3 regions of the Priestia sp. Y58 genome follow, and region 3 is predicted to be linked to each of the others. Evidence: riboswitches for the same ligand, from Rfam matches in the RefSeq annotation. Region 3 holds a riboswitch; each other region holds the start of a gene.
What was found. Region 3 has a riboswitch for cyclic di-AMP ahead of MMB68_RS27065 (cation:dicarboxylate symporter family transporter). Riboswitches for the same ligand answer to the same signal wherever they lie in the genome.
Positions count from the first base shown of each region.

Region 1: it holds a riboswitch for cyclic di-AMP, as region 3 does, so the genes downstream of both, kdpF (K(+)-transporting ATPase subunit F) here and MMB68_RS27065 (cation:dicarboxylate symporter family transporter) in region 3, are expected to answer to the same signal.
Region 2: it holds a riboswitch for cyclic di-AMP, as region 3 does, so the genes downstream of both, MMB68_RS01720 (APC family permease) here and MMB68_RS27065 (cation:dicarboxylate symporter family transporter) in region 3, are expected to answer to the same signal.

Region 1 is NZ_JAKWFL010000002.1:316,117-324,258, reverse strand. It holds gene MMB68_RS07405 (undecaprenyldiphospho-muramoylpentapeptide beta-N-acetylglucosaminyltransferase) at 1-896, shown strand, start outside; cyclic di-AMP (ydaO/yuaA leader) riboswitch at 1,056-1,198, shown strand; gene MMB68_RS07400 (hypothetical protein) at 1,271-1,408, shown strand; cyclic di-AMP (ydaO/yuaA leader) riboswitch at 1,424-1,564, shown strand; gene kdpF (K(+)-transporting ATPase subunit F) at 1,943-2,023, shown strand; gene kdpA (potassium-transporting ATPase subunit KdpA) at 2,048-3,709, shown strand; gene kdpB (potassium-transporting ATPase subunit KdpB) at 3,731-5,806, shown strand; gene kdpC (potassium-transporting ATPase subunit KdpC) at 5,820-6,386, shown strand; gene kdpDN (KdpD-like non-kinase potassium sensor) at 6,440-7,582, shown strand; gene MMB68_RS07375 (CBS domain-containing protein) at 7,618-8,052, shown strand.
Region 2 is NZ_JAKWFL010000001.1:307,008-315,149, reverse strand. It holds gene glnA (type I glutamate--ammonia ligase) at 1-771, shown strand, start outside; gene MMB68_RS01730 (hypothetical protein) at 1,337-1,528, shown strand; gene MMB68_RS01725 (N-acetylmuramoyl-L-alanine amidase) at 1,648-2,682, shown strand; cyclic di-AMP (ydaO/yuaA leader) riboswitch at 2,874-3,014, shown strand; gene MMB68_RS01720 (APC family permease) at 3,177-5,003, shown strand; gene MMB68_RS01715 (cation diffusion facilitator family transporter) at 5,113-6,090, shown strand; gene MMB68_RS01710 (glycosyltransferase family 2 protein) at 6,129-7,106, opposite strand; gene MMB68_RS01705 (GtrA family protein) at 7,103-7,495, opposite strand; gene MMB68_RS01700 (ArnT family glycosyltransferase) at 7,516-8,142, opposite strand, start outside.
Region 3 is NZ_JAKWFL010000018.1:14,109-22,250, reverse strand. It holds gene MMB68_RS27090 (hypothetical protein) at 1-162, opposite strand, end outside; gene MMB68_RS27085 (APC family permease) at 484-1,797, shown strand; gene MMB68_RS27080 (EcsC family protein) at 1,930-2,721, opposite strand; gene MMB68_RS27075 (DedA family protein) at 2,746-3,351, opposite strand; gene ytvI (sporulation integral membrane protein YtvI) at 3,511-4,542, opposite strand; gene MMB68_RS27065 (cation:dicarboxylate symporter family transporter) at 4,755-6,014, opposite strand; cyclic di-AMP (ydaO/yuaA leader) riboswitch at 6,121-6,260, opposite strand; gene MMB68_RS27060 (undecaprenyl-diphosphate phosphatase) at 6,534-7,358, opposite strand; gene MMB68_RS27055 (hypothetical protein) at 7,816-8,106, shown strand.

The DNA.
Region 1 (8,142 bases), on a different contig from region 3:
TTTCAAGCGGGAAGCTGCGTCGCTACGTAGATATGGAAAATGTAAAAGATGTATTTCGAGTAGCAAAAGGAGTTGGCGATGCACGTCGCGTGCTGAAAAAACTAAAGCCTTCTCTTGTGTTTTCAAAAGGCGGTTTTGTCACAGTTCCTGTTGTAATGGCTGCTAAATCGCTAAACATTCCCGTGTTCATTCATGAAAGTGATTTAACACCGGGACTGGCAAATAAAATTGCGCAGAAATTTGCCACTAAAATTTTTACTTCTTTTGATGAAGCGGCAAACTATTTTCCAAAAGAAAAAGTGCAGGTTGTTGGTTCACCTATTCGAAAAGAATTATTTAGCGGAAGCGCAGCGAACGGGGAAAGCTGGCTTCGCTTTTATGATAAGCGCCCAATTTTAACGATTATGGGCGGAAGTTTAGGAGCACGCCGCATCAATGAAATTGTTCGAGAATCCTTGCCTGAACTGCAAAAGAAATTTCAAATTGTACACCTGTGCGGAAAAGGCAATATTGATACAAGCCTTGAAAAAGAGTCGGGCTACCGTCAGTTAGAATACGTAAATGAACAGCTTCCGGATGTTCTAGCGGCAACTGATTATGTGATTACACGCGGCGGATCCAATGCCATTTTTGAGTTTTTAGCTCTTCATAAACCGATGATGATTATTCCTTTATCAAAAGCACAAAGTCGCGGAGATCAAATTTTAAATGCACAATCCTTTAAGAAAAAAGGCTACTGTATGGTTGTAGAAGAAGAACAGTTAACAAAAGAGCTGTTTTTGCGTGAAGTAAATGAGCTTCAGCAGCAGGCAAGTACGATGAAGCGTACAATGCGTGAAGCAACAAAAACGGATGCCATTTCAATTCTTGTAAATGAAATTGAGAAAATGAGCTAAAAAAAGCGTTCTTATCGAGGAGATAAGAACGCTTTTTTTTCTTTGAATCTATTATTTTAAAATAATGAATAAACAGCAAAAAATAAAGCTTTTAAAATTTCAAAAAATGTTGTTGACAGTAAAATTTAACAGGAGTAAGATTACTCTCATGAAACGTTCCACAGTGAAACGCTGAGTCTTTCCTGAAAGAGAGGGAAAGAGCGGAGGACCCAATTATTAGGGGTGAATCTCATAATTGAGTAGGGTTACTTTCTTGACCCGAACCCGTCAGCTAACTTCGTAAGCGTTAAGAGAGAGGATGGTGTAATGGTGGTCGTTTTCTATAACAGCGGATAGCGCGTTCCTTTCAAAATATAGGTGAAAGGAGCGTCAAGATGCATATATCTAAGCAAATGATTCAAATGATTGAATATCGGGCAATATGCGATCAGCAATCTTTTGATCTAGCAAACCGCTATTTGTCTACGTTAGCTAATCAAAGTATTAAACGCAGCAGTAAAAAACATAATTAAGCCTAAAAATTAAATAACAAATATACGCTTAATCAATTATGAGCGGGGGACCCAATATTTTGTACGTATGTACTAGGGGTGAATCTCTTAACTGAGTAGGGTTACTTCCATAACCCGAATCCGACAGCTAACTCCGTAAGCGTTTTGGGAGTAAAAAAATTCGTGTCGATCACGGCTTATTTGTCGTGCATTAAACCGCGGAAGAGGACTCTCTTCTGCGGTTTTTTTAATGAAAAAAATAGGAGAGCAGGTTATGTCTGCACCGTAAAGAGGATATAGTAGGGCTTTTAAAACGAGATCAACAATACGTGAGGAATAAACAATCAAAAATAACCTTTCGCAGCTAGCTCACTTGGGCGTGATGCTTTACGCACAGAAACAGTCACTACACTTAATCATTGGTGGTAAGAAACAGTTAGGAGGGAGCAACTTGGATATGATCATGCTTGGAACGCTTGCCATATTAACAGCTGCTATGTACGGAATTATTTGCTGGTCGTCTCATGTAGTAGACGAAAGAGAGGAGAAGTGAACATGTCGTTCATTTTGTTAGGTATTTCAGTTCTCGTTTTAATTTATTTAGTATATGTACTGTTAAATCCAGAACAATTTTAATAAGCGGAGGAATAAAACGTGGGGATTTTTCTACTATCAGTTGCGCTGCTGCTTGTTTTTGTAGCGCTTATTGCAAAGCCCGTAGGTATTTATATAGCGAATGTGTTTTCAAACGATAAAAACACTAGCTTGATAGGGAAGATAGAATCGGTGATGTTTAAAGCGGCAGGAATTAAAGGGCATAATCAGACGTGGAAGCAATATGCACTTGCTCTCGTTTTGGCGAATACGTTTATGATTTTTGTGGTGTATCTTATCTTCCGGTTTCAAGGGGTACTGCCGCTTAACCCAAGCCACATTAAAGGAATGGATCCGGCCCTTGCTTTTAACACGGCCATTAGTTTTATGACAAATACGAACTTGCAGCACTACAGCGGTGAATCAGGTTTGTCTTATTTCTCGCAGATGGCCGCCGTTGTATTTATGATGTTTGCTGCACCAGCAACGGCACTTGCAGTAGCAATCGCTTTTATTCGTGGGTTGGCAGGGCAGGAAATGGGAAACTTTTTTGTTGATTTTGTGAAATCAATTACGCGTGTTTTACTTCCTATCGCTTTTATAACAGGCATTTTATTTGCGTTTTTAGGTGTTCCTCAAACGTTAAGCGGAACGGTGACTGCCCATACATTAGAAGGGGCAACACAGCAAATAGCAAGGGGACCAGTTGCTTCTTTTCTTTCAATCAAAGAGCTAGGCAACAACGGAGGAGGGTTTTTTGGTGTCAATTCAGCCCATCCGTTTGAAAATCCTAACGCGTTGAGCAATGTATTACAAATTGTCCTTATGCTTTTATTGCCAACCGCACTTCCTTTTACGTACGGAAAAATGATCGGACAGCGTAAACAAGGTCGCATCTTGTTTGTAGCGATGAGTATGCTGTTTATCGTTATCTTAAGCACAGCGTTTGTAACAGAGTGGGGCGGTAACCCTAGACTTGATGCTTTTCATCTAAATGAAGCGAGCGGTTATATGGAAGGAAAAGAAGTCCGGTTTGGTGTCGGTATGTCAACTCTGTACGCCATCGTGACGACAGCAAGTGAAACAGGCGCGGTTAACGCGATGCACGATACCCTTACGCCTCTTACCGGGTTATTGACACTTGGAAATATGATGTTAAATACCGTATTTGGCGGTGTTGGAGCAGGATTTATGAATGTCATGATGTACGTCATCATCGCCGTATTTTTATCAGGTTTAATGGTTGGAAGAACCCCGGAATACGTAGGTAAAAAAATTGAAGGAAAAGAAATGAAGCTAATCGCCGTGACGCTTATTCTGCAGCCGCTGTTAATTTTAGGAGGAACAGCCGTAGCGCTCACTACTCATTTAGGAATAGAAGGTATATCAAACCCAGGCTTTCACGGCTTAAGTCAGGCACTGTATGAATTTACATCGTCAGCAGCAAACAATGGATCTGGTTTTGAAGGACTCGGTGACGCAACGCCGTTTTGGAACATTTCTACGGGAATTGTTATGTATATTGGACGTTACTTCGGACTAATTACGATGCTGGCGGTATCAAGCTCACTAGCATCTAAGCAGCTTGTTCCTGAAACACCGGGGACATTTAAAACGGATACGTCTTTATTTAGCGGCATTTTAATTGGAACTACCGTTATTGTAGGGGCACTTACGTTTTTCCCAGTGCTTGTACTTGGGCCGGTTGCTGAGTATTTGACACTGTAATTAAGAAAGCGGAGGATTATAATGAATAAACGGAATTTTACGAATAATCTTGAATTTGATCGTAACAGTCACATTCAAGGTGCTGTAGATAAACAAACTTCATCGATTTTTATTCAATCAGTAAAGCAGGCTTTTATCAAGCTAAGACCAAGAACGATGATAAAAAACCCTATCATGTTCGTAGTAGAAATCGGGTTTGTTATTACGCTTTTTTTAGCTGTTGTGCCAGACCTTTTCGGAGAAAGTACAGTAAGCGCAGGCTTTAATATTGCCGTATCCCTCGTGTTATTTTTCACAATTGTTTTTGCTAATTTTGCAGAAGCATTAGCAGAAGGCCGAGGAAAAGCACAGGCAAACTCATTAAAGCAATCGAAAGGTGACATTACAGCTAATAAACTTCAAAACGGGCAAATGATACAAGTGTCGGCATCGCACCTAAAAAAAGGAGATATCGTCGTCGTTTCACAAGGCGAAATGATTCCTGGAGATGGAGAAATCATTAAAGGACTGGCGTCCGTTGATGAATCGGCCATTACCGGTGAATCGGCACCTGTTATGAAAGAAGCAGGCGGGGATTTTAACTCTGTAACTGGAGGTACAAGAGTTGTCAGCGATGAAATTACAGTTAAAATTACGTGTGAACAAGGTGAATCGTTTTTAGATAAAATGATTTCGCTTGTTGAAGGAGCAGAGCGTCAAAAAACGCCAAATGAAATTGCGCTAAATACGGTTTTAACAAGTCTGACGATTATTTTCTTATTAGTTGTTGTGACGCTTCCTGTATTTACAAACTACTTACATTTTCAGCTCGACACGGCTATTTTAATTTCACTGCTCGTCTGCCTCATTCCTACGACGATTGGAGGATTATTGTCAGCCATTGGAATTGCTGGGATGGATCGAGTTACGCAGTTTAACGTGATTGCCATGTCAGGAAAAGCAGTAGAAGCAGCTGGTGACATCAACACAATTATTTTAGATAAAACCGGCACCATTACGTTTGGAAACCGAATGGCTCATCAATTAACGACTGTAGAAGGCACAGACGAACGTGAACTTTACAAATGGGCGTTTGTTTCTTCTCTTTACGACGAAACACCAGAAGGGCGCTCAGTTGTTGATTTTATTCAAAACCGTATGGGAGTAGAAGATCTTAGAAAAACGCAGGGAACGTTTGTAGAATTCAAAGCTGAAACGCGAATGAGCGGCATTGACCTACAGAATGTATCTGTACGGAAAGGGGCAGTGGACGCCGTCACGGCATGGGTAGAGTCAAATGGCGGGAAGATTCCCTCTGATTTGCAGCAAAAAGCAAACGAAATTGCAGGAGCTGGTGGCACGCCGCTTGCCGTCGCCGCTGATGATAAAATTTACGGCTTGATTTATTTAAAAGACACGGTAAAACCAGGAATGAAAGAACGCTTTGATGAACTTCGTAAAATGGGCATTAAAACAGTCATGTGTACAGGAGATAATCCATTAACCGCAGCAACCATTGCAAAAGAAGCTGGAGTAGATGAATTTATTGCGGAATGCAAGCCAGAAGACAAGATTCAAGTGATTAAATATGAACAGCAGCAAGGAAAGCTAGTTGCCATGACAGGTGACGGGACAAACGATGCCCCTGCACTTGCTCAGGCTGATGTTGGCTTAGCAATGAACAGCGGAACCTCAGCAGCTAAAGAAGCAGCAAATATGGTGGATTTAGATTCCGATCCCACAAAAATTATTGAAGTCGTTTCGATTGGAAAACAGCTATTAATGACAAGGGGTGCCTTAACTACATTCAGCATCGCAAACGATGTTGCTAAATATTTTGCCATTATTCCAGCGATGTTTACCTTAGCGATTCCGCAAATGGAAGCTCTTAACGTAATGAAGCTGAATTCACCTCTATCTGCCGTATTGTCAGCGCTTATTTTTAATGCAGTCATTATCCCGCTGTTAATTCCCTTAGCCATGAAGGGAATTGCGTATAAGCCGATGAGTTCTAACGCCCTGCTGCGAAAAAATTTGTTCATTTACGGATTAGGCGGGGTATTGGTTCCCTTCATTGGGATTAAAGCAATTGACTTACTACTTTCATTTGTAATGTAGAGGAGAAGAAACGATGATACAAACAGAACGAACGGGAAGCATTATTGTTCGCTTAACAATTATGATGATAATTCTTTGTGGTCTTATTTATCCTGTTGTGATGACAGGCATTGCTCAGACGGCTGTTCCAAATAAAGCAAACGGCAGCTTAATCTATTCAAACAAGCATCAAGTTATCGGTTCTAAGCTGATAGGGCAGCAGTTTACGAGCAATGCATTTTTTCATGGCAGAGTCTCTAGTATCGATTATAACGGGGCAGGATCTGGGTCGTTGAATTTAGCACCTTCAAATAAAGATCTTACGAATCGTATCGAAAGATCAGTAGCGGCGTGGAAAAAAGAAAACGAGTTACCAAAAGGCGGAATTCCAATTGATGCCGTCACAAATTCGGCTTCTGGACTCGATCCGGATATTACGCCACAAGCTGCATATGCACAAGTAGAGCGCGTAGCAAAAACAGCGCATATTAACACCAACACGCTAAAAGAGCTGATCAAAGAACACACTCAGCAAGGAGCTTTTGGTGCAAAACGAGTAAATGTAGTAGAGCTAAATTTAGCTGTTCAACGAGAGCGCTAATTACATGCACTCGCTTCATGTATTGAAGCGAGTGTGATAAAGGGGCCTGAACAATGAAAGAAAAAGAAGCTCATCCATACTTTCGAAGAAAAACTCCGGAAGAACTATTGCGTGAACTTCATGATCAGAAGCGCGGAAAGCTTAAACTCTACATCGGTGCGGCGCCGGGAGTAGGAAAGACGTATAAAATGCTTCAAGATGCGCACGATTTAGTCAAAGAAGGCGTAGATGTCGTAGTTGGATATGTAGAAGCACACGGCAGGAATGAGACTGAGGCGATGATTGGAAATCTAGAAGTAATCCAAAAAGAAACTATTTTTTATAAAGGAAAAGAATTACAAGAGCTTGATTTGCTGGCGATTGTAAGAAGGCGGCCAAAAGTTGTAATTATCGATGAACTCGCTCATACAAATGTGCCGACAAGCCGCCATAAAAAACGTTTTGAAGATGTTTCTTACCTGCTCAACCAAGGTGTTTCAGTCATGTCAGCAATGAATATTCAGCATATGGAAAGCGTGCACGATCTCGTATATGCTGTTACCCAGGTAAAAGTTCGTGAAACAGTGCCAGATTTATTTATCCAGCAAGCAGATGAAATTCAGCTTGTCGATGTTACGCCAGAACAGCTGCAAAAGCGTCTTCGTGAAGGCAAAATATACGAAGTTCATAAAATTGAACAAAGCCTGCAGTCTTTTTTTAAGCTCGCAAATCTCCATGCCCTTCGTGAATTAACGCTTAGAGAAATAGCGGATGAAGTGGACGGTAAGCTCATTCATTCCCATGAAATTGGCGTAACAGGTATTTGCGAACGTATTTTAGTATGCATTCAATACAGTGAAACAGCTGAAAAATTGATTCGAAGAGGCTGGAGAATGGCAAACCGATTGAAAGCAGATTTGCTGCTGCTCCATGTTTTTACAGGCGAGCAAACAGAAAGGCAAAAAGCCCAAATCAAACAGTGGCAGGAATTTGCTGATCGCTTTCACGCATCGCTAATTGTTGAAGAAGCTAAAAAGCAAAAACCAGCTGCAGTGATTGTGAACGTAGCCAAGCAGTATCGCGTTACTCAAATCTTACTAGGGCAATCAGCGAGGACAAGGTGGGAAGAGATTCGAAAAGGGTCTATTGTGAATACGATTATGAGACAGACTCATAACATCGACATTCATATTGTTTCAGATTCAGCAAAGCAATAACAATAAAATGGATGTATAATAAAAGGAGAATATGAGTGAATATTGCGTTCTTTTTACTCCCCAAAAAAGAAGTCGTTACCCTGTCGACACGGTCAACTGTCCGTCAAGCATTGGAGAAAATGGAGTATCATCGCTACTCTTCTGTACCGCTCATTAACCAAAAAGGAGAATATGTAGGGACTTTGGCAGAAGGAGACTTGCTATGGAAAATAAAAAGCCTAGAACATATAGAACTCCATGAGTTAGAACACCTGCGAATTGAAGAGGTCCCAAGGCATCGCGATTATGAACCTATCACCATTAATGACGAAATGGAAAGTATTTTGTCACGCGCGGCGGAACAAAATTTTGTACCAGTTGTAGATGATCAAAACATTTTTATTGGGCTCGTGCGGCGAAGAGAGATTATAGAGTATTGTATCTCTCAACTTTTTATACGTGGAGAAGCGCCTTTAAATGTGAAGATTTAGTTAAGTTTACGTAAAAAACATAATTTTTACATAAAAGGTAGTCTCTTTTTATATAATTAATGTTATAATAAGAGATGTAAAGACGAAACT
Region 2 (8,142 bases), on a different contig from region 3:
GAGGTAGCTCCTGGACAACACGAGATTGACTTCAAATATGCTGCTGCATTAAAAGCTTGTGATGATATCCAAACGTTCAAACTTGTTGTAAAAACAATTGCACGTAAACATGGCTTACATGCTACATTTATGCCAAAACCATTATTTGGTGTGAATGGTTCAGGTATGCACTGTAACGTTTCATTATTTAAAGATGGTCAAAACGCATTTTATGATGAAAACGGTAATCTAGAGCTAAGTGATACGGCTCGTCAATTTATCGCAGGTATCATCAAGCACGCACACAGCTTTACAGCAGTAACAAATCCTACTGTAAACTCTTATAAGCGTCTAGTGCCTGGATATGAGGCTCCTTGTTATGTTGCTTGGTCTGCTCGCAACCGTAGCCCATTAATCCGTATCCCAGCTTCTCGCGGCGTAGGAACTCGTGTTGAAGTACGTAGCGTAGACCCAGCTGCTAACCCATATTTAGCAATGGCTGTTCTATTAAAAGCTGGTTTAGATGGAATCAAGAACAACCTTGAAGCTCCAAAACCTATCGATCGTAATATCTATGTAATGACAAAAGAAGAGCGTATTGAAGAAGGTATCGTAGATTTACCTGCAACATTAGCTCAAGCTTTAGATAGCTTCCAATCAAACGAAGTTATGGTTTCTGCATTAGGTGAACACTTAGCAGAGCACTTCGTTGAAGCGAAAGAAATCGAATGGGATATGTTCCGTACACAAGTTCATCCTTGGGAACGTGACCAATACATGAGCCAATATTAATTCCTAAAAGTCCGAGAGATCGTTTATACGTTCTCTTGGACTTTTTTGTTTTTCAAAATGAATAACATTCTGCATGCGTATATTAAATATCGAACTAAGCTGTTCATAAAACAAGTATAGCTGCCTGTCGTACAATTTACGGGAGGCTTTTTATTGTTTTGTTAGATACAGGAAAGAATTTGGTTATATAAATTAAAAAGGATAAGCTTTTTGTCTCATTGAATCTATATGTAAAAGTAGTGTATAACAGATAGAGAGATTGTTTATGCGTTCACTCTGCACTTCAGTATAACTTCAGAGAATTTTCAGCCAGGCGTAGTGTTATTAGAAAATACTGTTGGAGAGGAATGGAATGAAAATGCAAGAAGGAAATTTTTTCAAAGGTTTAGTAATAGGCATATTAATAAGCATTCCAATTTGGATTATTCTCATTGTTATAGGCGTTCTGCTTTTTAAATAGGTCCTAACGTTATAAAGATCAAAAGTGTTAGGTCGAAGAAGATCCGCACGATGAATCGTGCGGATTTTTTTATTGGTAACGTGAACGTAGATTTCATCTATTTAGTTGCTTCTACCTGTTGATTGGAGGGCAGGCGAAGACTCCTGCGGGAAAAGCGGAATAGGTGAGACCCCGCAGGAGCGTAAGCGACGAGGAGGCTCACCAGCCGCCCGCGGAAAGCGAAGTCTTGCACGGAAATCAACAGCGGTGTCACAAGCAATCCCTACTAGAGCACTTGTCCCATTTGTTCGTTTTTAGATTGGAGTGGTTTCGTTATGGCACAATCTCCTTTTTTAGTGATTTTTCACTAAGTAGGCTAGTAACTGTAGCACTTTTTTCCCTCATGCATATGTTAGCAATAAGGAGGGACAAGTAATATGAAAAAAATTTATCTCGATGCAGGACATGGTGGGGCAGACGTAGGAGCAGTTGGAGCGAATGGATTGTATGAAAAAAACCTAGTTTTGAAAATTCAACAATATTTAATAAGCTATTTAAATAGCACGTACAGTGATTTTACGATTAAAACCACTCGTACCACAGATGTTTTTTTATCGTTATCTCAGCGCGCTTCTCAAGCTAATTCGTGGGGCGCAGACGCATTTATGTCTATTCACGTAAATGCCGGTGGAGGAACAGGGTACGAAGATTATGTTTATAGAAGCGCTAGCAATGCCAGTAAAACGTTTCAATCGATTGTACACGGCCAAGTACAGCCAGCGCTGCTGTCGTATAATCATCCGAATCGCGGTCGAAAATCAGCCAATTATGCGGTGCTTCGCTTAACAAATATGCCCGCAGTACTCACTGAAATAGCTTTTATTGATAACAGTACAGATGCAGCACTTCTTCAAAATGAAGCTTTTTTAAAAAGCATGGGTGAATCGTATGCAAAAGGAATTGCCGTATATTTAAATTTACCGCGTCGTGCAGTTCCAAATCCATCCCCATCTCCAACACCAAATCCTTCACCTTCTGAACCGGGTACAAAAACGTATACGATCAAGCAAGGAGATACGCTTTACAGTATTGCACAGAAGTACAACATAACAGTACAGGCGCTTCAAGAAGCGAATACAGGGCTTTCTGATCCTTTAACACTACAGGTTGGAAAAACAATTGTTATTCCTTCAGGAACTTCATCAACACCATCTCCAACACCACCTTCTGAACAATATCCACTTCCCAATGGAATTTTAAAACAAGGCGATTCTGGAGAAGCTGTGAAACAGCTTCAAAGAGCATTAAACGCGGTTAATTTTAAAGTAGGGTCAGTAGACGGAATATATGGAGTTCAAACGAAAGATGCAGTCAGACGTTTTCAGCTTATGTATCTTCCTTATGATGTAGATGGCATTTATGGTCCTCAAACGAAAAACAAGCTAGCAGCCGTTTTAAAAGCAAAAAGTTAAAGCAAGAAGGTCTTCTGTAAGCAGGCAGAAGGCCTTTTGTTTTCCCATTAAAAGCGTCTTAAGCACTATTTTATAATTTACGTAAAATAATGCTTTACAAACCATTTGTACGGGAGTATATTATCTAAGAACAAAGGATAGTTATGAAAGAAACATGTTATCAATCATACTCTTTAACCGAAAATTATATTGACCTGTTATCGCTTAATTCGTCAGGAGTGGGGGACCCAAATTTGTGCATTGTCACTTGGGGTGAATCCTTTTTTAAAGGTAGGGCTACTCTCATAGCCCGAATCCGACAGCTAACCCCATAAGCGTTTTGGAGAGGAGGTTTAAGCTGTGTAAAAACGCTGAGAACCCTTAGTGTTTTTTTTGTGCGCTTTTTTAACATAAAAAAGTATTTTTTAGGAATAATATCACTTATTCGTGAACTTGTAACGGAGCTTAGCAATGAACAGTAAATAGTAGCTAGGCAATCATCGGAGGGAAATTACGTGAACTATTCAGTTCTCAAAAGATTATTGATTGGAAAGCCGCTTAAAACAAAAGAGTTAGGCGATCAAAAGCTTAGTAAGCTTAAAGCACTGGCTATTTTATCATCAGATGCCTTATCTTCAGTGGCTTATGGAACAGAACAAATTTTGATTGTACTTGCAACAGTAGGCGTCCTTGCCTATTGGTATTCAATTCCAATTGCGATTGGGGTATTGGTGCTACTGACGGCTTTAATTCTTTCATACCGTCAAATTATTTATGCGTATCCGCAAGGCGGAGGAGCTTATATTGTTTCCAAAACCAATTTAGGAGAAAATCCCGGGCTTATCGCTGGGGGATCACTGTTGGTAGATTATATTTTAACAGTTGCTGTGAGTGTTTCAGCAGGAACCGATGCTTTAACTTCGGCTTTTCCAACGCTGCATCATTACAATGTAGTAATTGCGTGTTTGCTAGTGATTTTTATTACCGTCTTAAATTTACGTGGTGTAACAGAATCCGCTTCTGTATTAGCTTATCCGGTTTATTTATTTGTTATTGCTCTTATTTTGTTAATAGCGGTAGGCTTGTTTAAAATAGCGACAGGTCAAGTTTCACCTGAGCTTCATCCCTCTCTCGGTACAGTAGTGCCAGGTATTAGTTTGTTTTTATTATTAAAAGCTTTTTCATCAGGGTGTTCGGCATTGACAGGTGTAGAAGCCATTTCAAATGCAGTGCCTAACTTTAAAGAGCCAGGTGCAAAAAATGCTGTTCATACATTAATGCTGATGGGCGGTATTTTAGCCGTTTTATTTTCTGGCATCACGTTTTTAGCTTATTGGCTTGGCATTTCTCCAAAAGCAGATGAAACGGTTGTATCACAAATTGCATCAAGTGTGTTTGGACGAAATGGATTTTATTATTTTATTCAAGGCACAACAGCTCTAATTCTAGTGCTAGCGGCGAATACGGGCTTTTCTGCTTTCCCTTTGCTTGCTGTCAACCTATCGTCTGATAAATACATGCCGAGAATGTTTCAAATTCGTGGCGATCGATTAGGCTATTCGAATGGAATTGTGACCCTTGGAATTGCTTCTATTGTCTTAATTGTATCTTTTAAAGGAGCGACTGAACAATTAATTCCTCTTTATGCAGTCGGGGTGTTTATTCCATTTACGCTTTCTCAAACAGGCATGATTGTCAAATGGCTTAGAGAAAAGCCGGCCGGCTGGCAAGGGAAGCTAACTATTAACTTAATTGGGGCCCTCATAACCTTAACGGTGCTAATTATTTTGTTTACAACGAAGTTTTCACAAGTATGGTCCGTGCTCATTTTCTTACCGGTTATCGTTTATATTTTTCATCGCATTCATACGCATTATGAAGCGGTAGGAGAGCAGCTTCGCATTAAGCAAGGAGAAAAGATTGGAAAGCTTGAAGGAAGTGTAGTCATTGTTCCTGTAGCAGGAATGACAAAGGTAGTAGAAAATTCATTAAATTATGCACGAACGATTGGTGATACCGTTATTGCAGTGCATGTGGCCTTTGATCGAGAAAGCGAAAAGAAAATGGAAGAGAAGTGGGAGAAGTGGCAGCCTGATATTCGTATTGTTACGTTTCATTCTCAATACCGCAGCTTAGTGCGGCCGCTGTTTCGATTCATCGATATGGCTGAGGAAAAAGCGCGAGAAAATAACATGGCCATTACGGTCGTTATTCCGCAATTCATTACGAAAAAAAGTTGGCAAAATATTCTTCACAATCAGTCCAGTCTGCTGTTAAAAGCACATTTGCTTTACCGCAAAAATGTAATTGTTACAACTGTACCGTACCGTTTTAAAAAATAATGAAACATGACTAAAAACCTCCAACTTGTATGTTGGAGGTTTTTAATTTTTAAATTCACATACACTAACCGTAATCGAATCTCATCAAAGGTGCAAACGGAGGGATTACATGAGTGAATTAATTAAATTGTTGCGAAAAGGAAATAAATCGGCCATGATGGCCGCTATAGTGAATACCATTATTTCCATTATTAAAGGAATTGCTTTCGCCTTAACAGGGAATGTAGCGATGTTTGCTGAAACGATGCACAGCTTAGGAGATGCAGCTAATCAGTTTTTTGTTTTTATAGGTTCGGCATTAAGTAAAAAAGCCCCGACCAAACGATTTCCAAACGGTTTCGGCCGATTGGTTAATCTTGTTCTATTAGGAGCGGTTCTTGTAGTAGGGATTATGGCGTTTGAAACGATTAAAGAAGGATATCACCACATTCTTCATCCGACGAAGTCTTCAGGCTTTATTTTAAATATTGCAGTACTTGGCATCTCGGTATTGCTTGAGATGTTTGTCTTATTTAAGGCAATGAAAGAAATTTTGCACGATGTCGGAATGAATACCGCACAGGTCAATGTTTTTACCCAAAGCTTTGTTCATTTAAAGAAAGCAAAGCCAGCAACCAAGCTGGTCTTTATGGAAGATCTGGTAGCTACTGGAGGAGGCGTATTGGCATTAATCGCTGTTTTCATTTCACGGTTTACACCTTTTCACCAAGCTGAAGGAATTGCTTCTATTTTAATTGGGCTTATGATGTTTTTTGTAGTAGGACGAGTATTTTTAGACAACGCTGCGGGAGCCCTTGGTGAAGCAGATAAAGAAATGGAAATAAAAATTGGCGCGATTGTCATGCAAGATGTGCAAGTGCGTGATATTCAAACATTAATGGTGATGAAAGAAGGAGAAGAGCTTCACGTTGAATTAAAAGTAGAAATTGATCCTTCTTTAACAGTGGCCGAAGCTGATGATATTAAAGATCGTCTGGAAAATCGTATTTTACAGGAAAAAGGAGTAACGGATGTCATTATTGAATTTGATGAAGATGATGGAATTCCGGACTGGGAGCCAAGTGATTTACAGCTTCAAAAAGAATAAAAACAAGGAAGAAAACAGTTGTTTTCTTCCTTGTTTTTTTAGCTATATACTTTTTCACGGACGTTTGGAGAATCTGTTGAAGCTTTTGAGAAGTTAATGGTTTCACGTACAACGTAAATAGGTCTATTTTTACTTTCGTCGTAAATTCTTGCGATGTATTGTCCGACTAGACCTAATCCAAGTAGCTGAATGCCGCTAAAGAAGGTGATAGCTACCATAATGGAAGTCCAGCCAGGCTGAATGTTTTTACCTATCAGCCAAACAACAATCGAATAACTTAAAACTAAAAGTGATACAAAAACCGATATTAAGCCAATAACCATTACTAAACGCAAAGGCTTCGTTGAAAACCCAATAATTCCATCTGAAGCAAACTTGATCATCTTTTTTAAAGGATATTTTGTTTCACCAGCAAAGCGTTCATCGCGCTCATATTCTACATATGTTTGCCTGAAGCCAATCCAAGACATCATTCCTCGTACAAAACGATTACGTTCAGTCATTTTTTTGAATACATCCGCTACTTTTCGGTCGATAATACGAAAATCTCCCGTGTCTTTAGGGATTTCGATATCGGACATATAATTTAAAAAGCGATAAAAATACTTAGCCGTGGCTAATTTAAAAAAGGTCTCTCCGCTTCGTTTCTTGCGCTTTGCATATACAATTTCATAGCCTTGCTGCCATTTAGCAATTAATTCGGGAATCATTTCAGGCGGATCTTGTAAGTCCGCATCAATAATAACGATAGCATCACCTTGAGCATAATCAATGCCTGCTGTTACGGCAGTTTGGTGCCCAAAATTACGAGCAAAATCAATAACTTTCACATTAGAATCCATAGCCGCTACGTCTTTCAAGATTTCAATTGTTCGGTCGGTGCTGCCGTCATTGACGAAAATGAATTCATAGTTAATGTGGTTTTTATGCATGACGGAAAGCAAGCGATTGTAGCATTCATTGGCTACTTCTTCTTCAAAATACATAGGTACCACAATTGAAATTAGTTCTCTCATGCTTTACCTCCTATCGAGTGATGGTTTGTGTGCTTAAACGTCCATATTTTATTAAGGAAAAAATTGATAAACATTCCTATACAAGTAGACAACAGTTGTCCAATTATTGGATTAGCAGGTGTATAGTGTACAAGAAGGAATAAGCAGCTTGTATTAATTGCTAAAGTAATAAGGTTTACGATGAAAAATTGAGCTAGCATCCATTTATGTACAGTTGCTTGAAACACCCACGATTTGTTCCAATAGTAGCTGTTTATGACGCCAATAAAATAAGATAGTACGTTAGCCAATATATAATTCATATCAAAATGAATGAGTGCTAAGTAACTGATAATAGTGAGCAGGGTATTCATTATACCTACAAATCCGAATTTCAGGAATTTTATCACGGTTGCATAATCCCTTCCATTTAATTTATCTCTTCATATTTTGTCTGGGGCTTATTTTTAGTAAATCGTGCTATTAAATAGGATAGAATCACTGAAATACCAAACCCTTCGAGCAGCATAAAACTTGGAAAAATAAAGAATCGATAGCGAGTTTGAATTTCAATAAGCAAGTGAATAAGAACGTATCCTATGATTAGTAATAAAAACAGTGTATACGGATATTTATCCTGCTTCTTCAGGAATAAACATATAAGTCCAATAATGGAAAGAATAGTAGTTGAAACATAAATAATTCTTTCATAACTTTGAGCAGCACTAATTAATTTTTCTTTATTAAAAGGTACATCTTCTTGAGGAGTTAATGAAATGCTCCAAAATGTAGATGCATCCGTTCCTCCCCACATATTTAGGAATTTAATGTGAAAGAGATCTAAAAGCTGCTCTTTATCTGCTACCCGCTCTTTAATTACCTTTTTTTCTGCTTCAGCTCGTTTTTCTCCAATTGGCATACCCATAAAACGACTAGCATCCTCTGAAGAATAAGAACCGCTTGTTTCGTAATTAAAGCCAATGACGAATTTCCATAAAGGATCTCTGTTACTTAAAGGATATTTAGAAATACCGCTAGCAACAAAAGAATAGTTGAT
Region 3 (8,142 bases):
CCATTTTAATTTCATTTTTGGAAGAATTCTTTTTTTAACCGACTTGACCGTTAATTTAATAAAGTAAACACCATCTTTTTTTGTTTCATCCAATACGACATGCACACCTGGTTCCTTGTTTATCTCCAAGTTTATATAGGGTGTAGCAATCACTTCCTTCATCTCCTTCACCATCATTCTTAACTTTGTACACCAACAAAATGTAACCGCATTCAAAAATTTGTTCTCGTATTTATTACAAGTAGATCACCCTAAACGAAGCTTTTTTTACTTTCTTTCATTTTATGTAAAATACTTTCTAGGCTCAATGGTAAAAATCAAAGTGAAAAAGAGCATTTTTTTGCTTTATCTAGTAATCAATTAAATGCTCTTTATCTCTTAGCGCGCAATTTTCTCTTCTTTTTCAAAAAAAGATGACAAACCTAATAATATAGTATAATAATAAATAATGCAGAATGATTATACACAGAAAGGATGACAAATATGAATCATGAACCTTCTCTTCTTAAACAACTAAAATTATGGCATATTGTTGTGATAGGGTTAGGCTACATGGCACCTATGGCCGTTTTTGATACATTTGGCATTGTAACTGAATCAACAGATGGACATGTTTCAGGCGCTTATGCATTCACGTTGATTGCTATTTTATTTACAGCCATTAGTTACGGAAAGATGGTAAAAGCTTTTCCCGGAGCTGGTTCCTCTTATACATACGCACAGCAAGTAATGAATCCAAGCATTGGTTTTTTGGTAGGATGGACGGCTCTTCTTGATTATCTATTTCTGCCAATGATTAATGCACTTTTGACAAATATTTACCTAAGTTCTCTGTTTCCAGGTGTTCCAAAGGCCGTATGGATTATCAGCTTTGTTGTCATCATGACCATAATGAATATTTTCAGCGTTCATTTAACCGTTTCTTTTGGTACGCTATTAGTTGCTTTTCAAATTTTAGTCGCTATTATCTTTATTATTTTAAGTGCTACAACTCAAGGCCAAGAGCTATCATTTAAACCGTTTATAAGTGAATCGGCCTCTATATCTCTGTTATTAAACGGAGCAGCTATTTTATGCTTTTCTTTTTTAGGATTTGATGCTGTAACCACTATGGCCGAAGAAACACTTAAGCCTGAGAAAACCATTCCTAAAGGGATTCTTATCATTGCGTGTACGGGAGGCGCCTTATTTATCACGGTTTCTTACTTTGCGCAGCTTCTTTTCCCTTCAGCCTCTTTGTTTCATGATTTAGAAGGTGCATCAGCGGAGATCGCTTATAAAATTGGCGGCCAGCTTTTTCAATCTATTTTTGTAGCAGCGGCCTTGACTTCAACTATTGCTTCTGGACTTGTCTCACATATGAGTGCATCAAGACTTCTCTATGCAATTGGGAAAGATGGTTATCTGCCTCGGGGAATTTTTGGCTATATTCACCCTAAAACAAAGACGCCTGTTTGGAACGTAGTGATTATTGGTGGCCTCTCTTTAATTTCACTAGGTCTGTCTCTTGAAAAAGCTACCTCTTTAATTAATTTTGGTGCTTTAATTGCGTTCAGTTCAGTGAACATAGCGGTTTTTATCCATTATTTTATTCAACAAAACAAACGATCTCTCAGTGGATATATTTCATATGTACTTATGCCTTTACTCGGCAGTTTATTTTTATTTTTTATGTGGCTTAACTTAGAAAAAACATCTTTATTTATCGGTATTATATGGAGTATAATCGGAATTATTTATTTACTGATTGCCAGACGAAAAAATAATATTACCATTCCTACTTTTCATTTTGATTAAGGAAATAGACTTAACACATGAAAGCTGCATTTACTATACCAATGAAAAAATCCGAACACATTCGATTCTTAATCAAGAATCAAACGCGTTCGGATTTTTCTTCAACTAAAATACTTTCGTACCAGCCTTTTTCTATTTTTTAGATTGTGAGACTTTTTCCAAAATACGCCTTTTACGGTAAAGCATCATTCCAACTTCTCCTATATCGCTAATCGCTTGTTTGTTAATATACGCCCCAAATACCATTCCTGCTATAGGAATCATTTGAAATAGCTTTTTCCATCCCAAGTTGTCTCTATAGGTTAGAAACACTTCTCTCCAACCTTGGAGCTGCTGCAAGCTCTGCGTTCGATTACCGCTTGCTAATTCTTCTAAAATCGCACGCTTTCCTACAATATCAGAGGACGAAAACTGCATGCATTTGACCATAAAAATTCGTTCCTCTTGCTCAGTGGGGTCATAACCATAAGAAACAGCCACTTCTTGCAGTGTCTTAAGTGTAAGCCCTAATACAAAAGGAACATCAATCGCCAGTGTGAAAATCCCGCCTACCCCAGTTGTAGCTCCTTGCAGCTGTGCATTCTTTTTTCGGACTTCAATAAAATACTCTGCCAATTCATCCATTTCCTGCAGAGATAAATGCTGAATATCCTCTATCGAAAGCTGTTTCTTTTCTTGTAATTGTGCTGATGCTTTTTCTAGCGTGGCAGACGTATTAGCTAAATACTGGCCTCCATTATCAACATACTTAGCAATTTCATCTAATAATTTTTCTATTTTTTGATGAATGAACTTTGGCGTTACTTTATCTAAAGCTGAAAAAGGCAAGCGAGCCAGCCGCTCCCAGAAAAAAAGTCCTTTTTGGTCTTTCTCCCACTTTTCAATTTTTCGTAACTCTACTCTTAACTGCTCATGCTCTGACATATCCTCACTCTTTTCCTCGATTTATCAGCTCTGCCCTACTTGTTTATTCCGCACATATTTAATGATAAAAAACAATGCAATTAAAACAACAATTCCGATTCCAATAGGCTGCATATATTGAGAGACAATCGGCCCGACCTCTTTCCACTTAGGTCCTAACTTATATCCTAAATATACGTAAATAGCCGTTACTGGAAGCATCGCAACAAATGTGTAAATAGAAAACAGCCATACATTCATTTTTGCCATCCCGCACGGAAAAGAGATAGCCGTGCGCACTCCTGGAATAAAGCGTCCAAAAAAAGCAACCCCGCTGCCGTACTTATTAAAAAAGCGATCGGCAGCGTCAATTTCTTTTTCTTTCACCAAAAAGTATTTTCCATATTTTAAAACCAGCGGTCGTCCACCGTAACGTCCCAGTGCATAAAGAGTCAACGGTCCGCAAACACCGCCTACTGTACCTGCAAGGATAGCCAGATACAAGTTCATATCACCTTGATACACCCAATATCCCACTAAAGGTAAAACAAGCTCTGCCGGGACAAATTCAAACGTTAATGCTAAAATTACGCCAAAATAAGAGAGCTGTTTTAGCGCTTCAATTAAAGAAAGTAAAACCGACTCTAACAAAAATTCTCCTCCTCATGTCATTAAATCTAAGACTGCAAAACTATAATTAGCCGATTGATAGATAAAAACCAATGCGACATAGTTTTTTCCTTTCCCTCTTTACGTATTACGTACTACAAAAGTTTCAATAAAAAAAAGCGCTAGTTTTATCCAGCGCTTTTATAGTTTAAAGTTAATTTGAATAATACCTACTTTACGAAGAGCATCGTATAAAATAACTAAAGCCGGTCCTAAAAATAATCCGACAAAGCCTAAAAGTTTAAATCCAATGTACAAACTAACTAGTGCAGCCAAAGGTGAAATGCCCATATTTGTAGAAAATACTTTTGGTTCTACTACACGTCTTACTACCGTAATGACTCCAAATAGAATAAATAAGCCGATTGCTAATGAGTCATGTCCTTGAGTAAGAGCAAAAATCCCCCATGGAACGAGCACCGAGCCTGTCCCAAGGATTGGTAAGATATCGACAATTACAATTAATAAACTAAGAAGCGCGGTATATGGAACATCTAATAGCCAAAGCCCTACATAAGCCATTACAAACGTCATGACACTTAAGATAATTTGTGCCTTGATAAAACCAACCCCCGCTTGGATAAGCTGAGTGATGACAACTTGTAGCTTATATTTCGTTTCTTCTGTTAAAAATGACTTAATTTTATTTTTAATAGCAGGCAGCTCAAGGCTGATAAATACAAGTGCTACTAAATAAATAAGAAACTCTAATAGAAACCCAGGAACAGTAGCGGCAAAGCTAATGATGATTTCTACGGTACTTTTTAATAGAGAATCTAATGAATTTACGGTTTTTTCAAGCGTGCGCTCGATAGAAGAAATCACTTCTGTAGGAAGAGCGTTTGAATAGTATTTCCACTTAATAATAGTTGGATAAATCGCGGTTTCATAGATTTCTTTTACAAAGGAAGGCGCTATTTTTGAAAGAGCAACCACTTGCGTAACGATTGTCCGAACAATAAAAAATCCAATAAGTATGAGCGAAACAACATATAAAATGAAGGTCATAAGCACTGCATAGACTCTCTTCATTTTAAAAGATTGATGCAATTTTTGAACAATACCCTCAAGTGCTAATGCTGTTAATAAAGCAAACACAATCGGTAAACTGTAAGGGATTAACAAACATACGATTACTATCGAGGCGATGACCCATATTCGCTTTTTCCACATACTCTACTATCCCCCTACTAGCTAAGCTATCTCTATATTTACTGATAAAGAAAGGAACCAGTGACTGCTTTATGTAAGAATAAAATTTGGATATTTTTATACCTGATGTTACATATTATAGGGTCAATTCCCATAATAATAAAGGGATTATTATGAAAAAAGCTACTTATTCTAATTTTTTGAATAGAATAAGTAGCTTTTTAATTTATAAATTAGCCGGCCCTCATGACCTCTGTACCTTTTTTAGGGTCAAATTTGCCTTCTGATTTAGACATTACAATTGCTGCTAGTGTGTTTCCTACTAAGTTAACAACCGTACGTGCCATATCCATGATTCTGTCTACTCCGGCGATGAAGGCTAATCCTTCTGCGGGAACACCGATTGTGCCAAGAGTAGCTAGTAATACAACAAATGATGTTCCTGGCACTGCAGCCATTCCTTTAGATGTAACCATCAATACAAGAATGAGCGTCAGCTGTTGAACGATCGTTAAATCAATACCATACACTTGCGCTAAGAATAACGCTGCAATCGCTTGATAAAGAACGGAACCATCTAGGTTAAATGTATAACCAATTGGTACAACGAACGATACGATAGCTTTTGGACAGCCCATCTTTTCAAGTTTTTCCATAATACGCGGAAGAACTGTCTCAGAACTAGATGTACTGTATGCTAACAACAGTTCATCTTTCATATAGCGGAATAAGTGGAAAATGTTAATTCCTGCCCATTTCGCAATTCCTCCTAATACAACAAGTAGGAAGAAAATTAGCGCTAAGTAAACTAAGATAACAAGCTTTCCTAATGAAAGGAGTGACTCTAAGCCGAATTTTGAAACTGTTACACCAATTAAAGCAAATACACCAATTGGAGCCACTTTCATTACAAGGTTTACCACGTGAAACATTGCGTGAGAAACGCCGTCGAAGAATTGTACAACTGGCTTTCCTCTTTCCCCAATTGCCGCTACTCCAAGTGCAAATAACACTGTAAAGAAGATAATTGCTAGCATGTCTCCTTCAACAATTGACTGGAAGAAGTTTGTCGGAACAATGTGTAAGAAAGTTTCAGCCACTGACTTTCCTTCTTGCTGTTCGGATGTTTCAACGTATTGTGAAATATCACTCTTCTGTGCTGAATGAATGTCTACACCTTGCCCAGGATGAAAAATATTAGCAATCAATACACCGATTACAATTGCAAAAGTCGTAATAATTTCAAAATAGAGAATGGTTTTAACGCCGAGCTTTCCGACCTGTTTACCGCTCCCTGCTCCTGCAACTCCAACGACTAAGCTTGAGATAACAATTGGAACAACAATCATCTTAATTAATCTTAAAAATAGGTCTCCTAGCGGCTGTAGGTATGTTACTACACGCGGATCGTTAAACCAAATTACCCCTACAAGAACACCAAGGATTAAACCGGTAAAAATCTGCGTAGCCAAACCAAAACGAATTTTTTTCATAGATGTACCTCCCCAAAGATGTATGACATTTGTATATACTTTTCTGAAAAAACAAAAAAAGACTATTCTTAAGAAAGAACAGCCTTTTACTTACGCTATTTTGGGCTCTTTCTCTCAATAAAGCAAACGGGGTTAACTGTCGGATTCGGAATTGAGAGTTTCCTACCTTTTGTAAGGATTCACCCCAAGGCAGCTTTACTGCCGATAATGATTCCCCCGCTCTATACGATTAAGCTTATTATTCAGTTTTTATAAAATTAAAACGATCTATACGTTGTCATACGTTTTTTACAGTCAATAAAACTAAACAGAAGTCTTACTTTTACTTAACTTTATACTGCACAAATATTAATTTACTATTTTTCGACACGTTTTGTCAATACCCATGTTTGTAAAACGCTTTCAAAAGGCGATAATATATATTTATGCAAAAAAGCTATTGCAACATTGCAATAGCTTTTTCTTGCTCTTTGAGTCTCTATTAGAAGTTTAAGGGACTAAAGAACACGCGTGTTTATTTTATAAAAATACAAAATATAGAATAGCTGCTAAAACAATTCGATATAGTGCAAATGGTACTAATTTGATACGATTAATTAATTTCAGGAAAAAGCGAATAGATACCAGCGCAAAAATAAAGGCGCTGATAAAACCAGCAATAAAAAACGGTAGTGCATCTGATGTGAAATACTGCCAGTTTTTAACCAATGAAAGTCCACTTGCTCCTGCCATGATTGGCACTGCCATAATAAATGTAAAATCTGCGGCTGCCTTATGGCTCATTCCAAGAAGAACCCCTCCTGAAATCGTTGAGCCTGAACGAGAAAAACCTGGCCAAAGAGCAATACATTGAAACAGTCCTATACCCAATGCTTGTCCATAAGACATTTGGTCCACCGTCTCTACACGCGGACGTTTAGGTCCAAACAAATCTGCTAGAATCATTAATACAGCTCCGACTACTAAGCCAATTAGCACCGTATTTAAAGAAAACAAATGTTCATCAATGTAATCATCAAACAAAAGTCCTAACACTCCTGCGGGTAACAGACCAACAATTACCTGCATTAAATTCAAGCGATTTGTCGGTCCAATTGGAGCAGCTGGTTTTTTTCCTAATCCTAATAAATTAATAAAACGATCTTTAAAAATAACAACTACTGCTAAGATCGACCCTAGCTGAATAACAATTTTAAATGTATTAGCTACTGGAGATGAAAATAATTCTTTTGAATTTAACCACAGGTCATCCACAATAATCATATGCCCAGTTGACGAAACAGGAGCAAACTCTGTTAAACCTTCTACAATCCCTAAAATGATTGCTACAATAATTTCCCACATAAAGCTATGTACCTTGCCTTTCTTTCAAATTAATAAGCTTATCGCTTCGTTTTACATGCTCAACTATTTTCCTATTTTGACACTTGCTTTTTTATCATAATTGTTAAAACTATGAAATACAATGTGTATTTGCAAAAAGATAAGAATCTTTAATAATTTGTAATAAAAACCTTACATGCTATAACCAAAAAACAAGATATCAGCTTTTATTTGTTTTAAAAAGCAGTCACTATGTTCGGTATAAATTCCGGGCCCTTAGCTAAAAATGAATCATCTAGACTATTTTTCTTTGGTGTGAAAAAATGACTAAATCATTATGTTTTTTCCATCCTCTTTACTGTCATCTATCATTTTAATCAACTAGTGCTTGCTTATACGACATATCCCCTAAGTAATTTGAAACTTTTTTCTCTCTTTTCTCGTATATAGTAGTATCTTTTTTAGGAGGCTTTTTACTATGAATGGAAATGTACGTACAATGAAATGGATCACTGCTGGGTATGAAGCCTTGCTGGGAATTCCTTTAATTGGCGCGGGGATTGTTATGGGGTTTAGTTATACTCCTCTTTTTATTGGATTTATTCTTCATGCTATCACGCTCATTTTAGCTAATAGACGAGGGTTATCTGCTTATGGAAACATACTAGGGATTGTTACCTCACTGGTTGCTTGGATTCCATTTTTAGGGTTTATCATGCATATTATTACAGCTATTGTGATTGCAATCGATGCCGCTAGACAACGCTAATTGTCTAGCTTTTTTTATTTAAGGGTTGATTTTTTA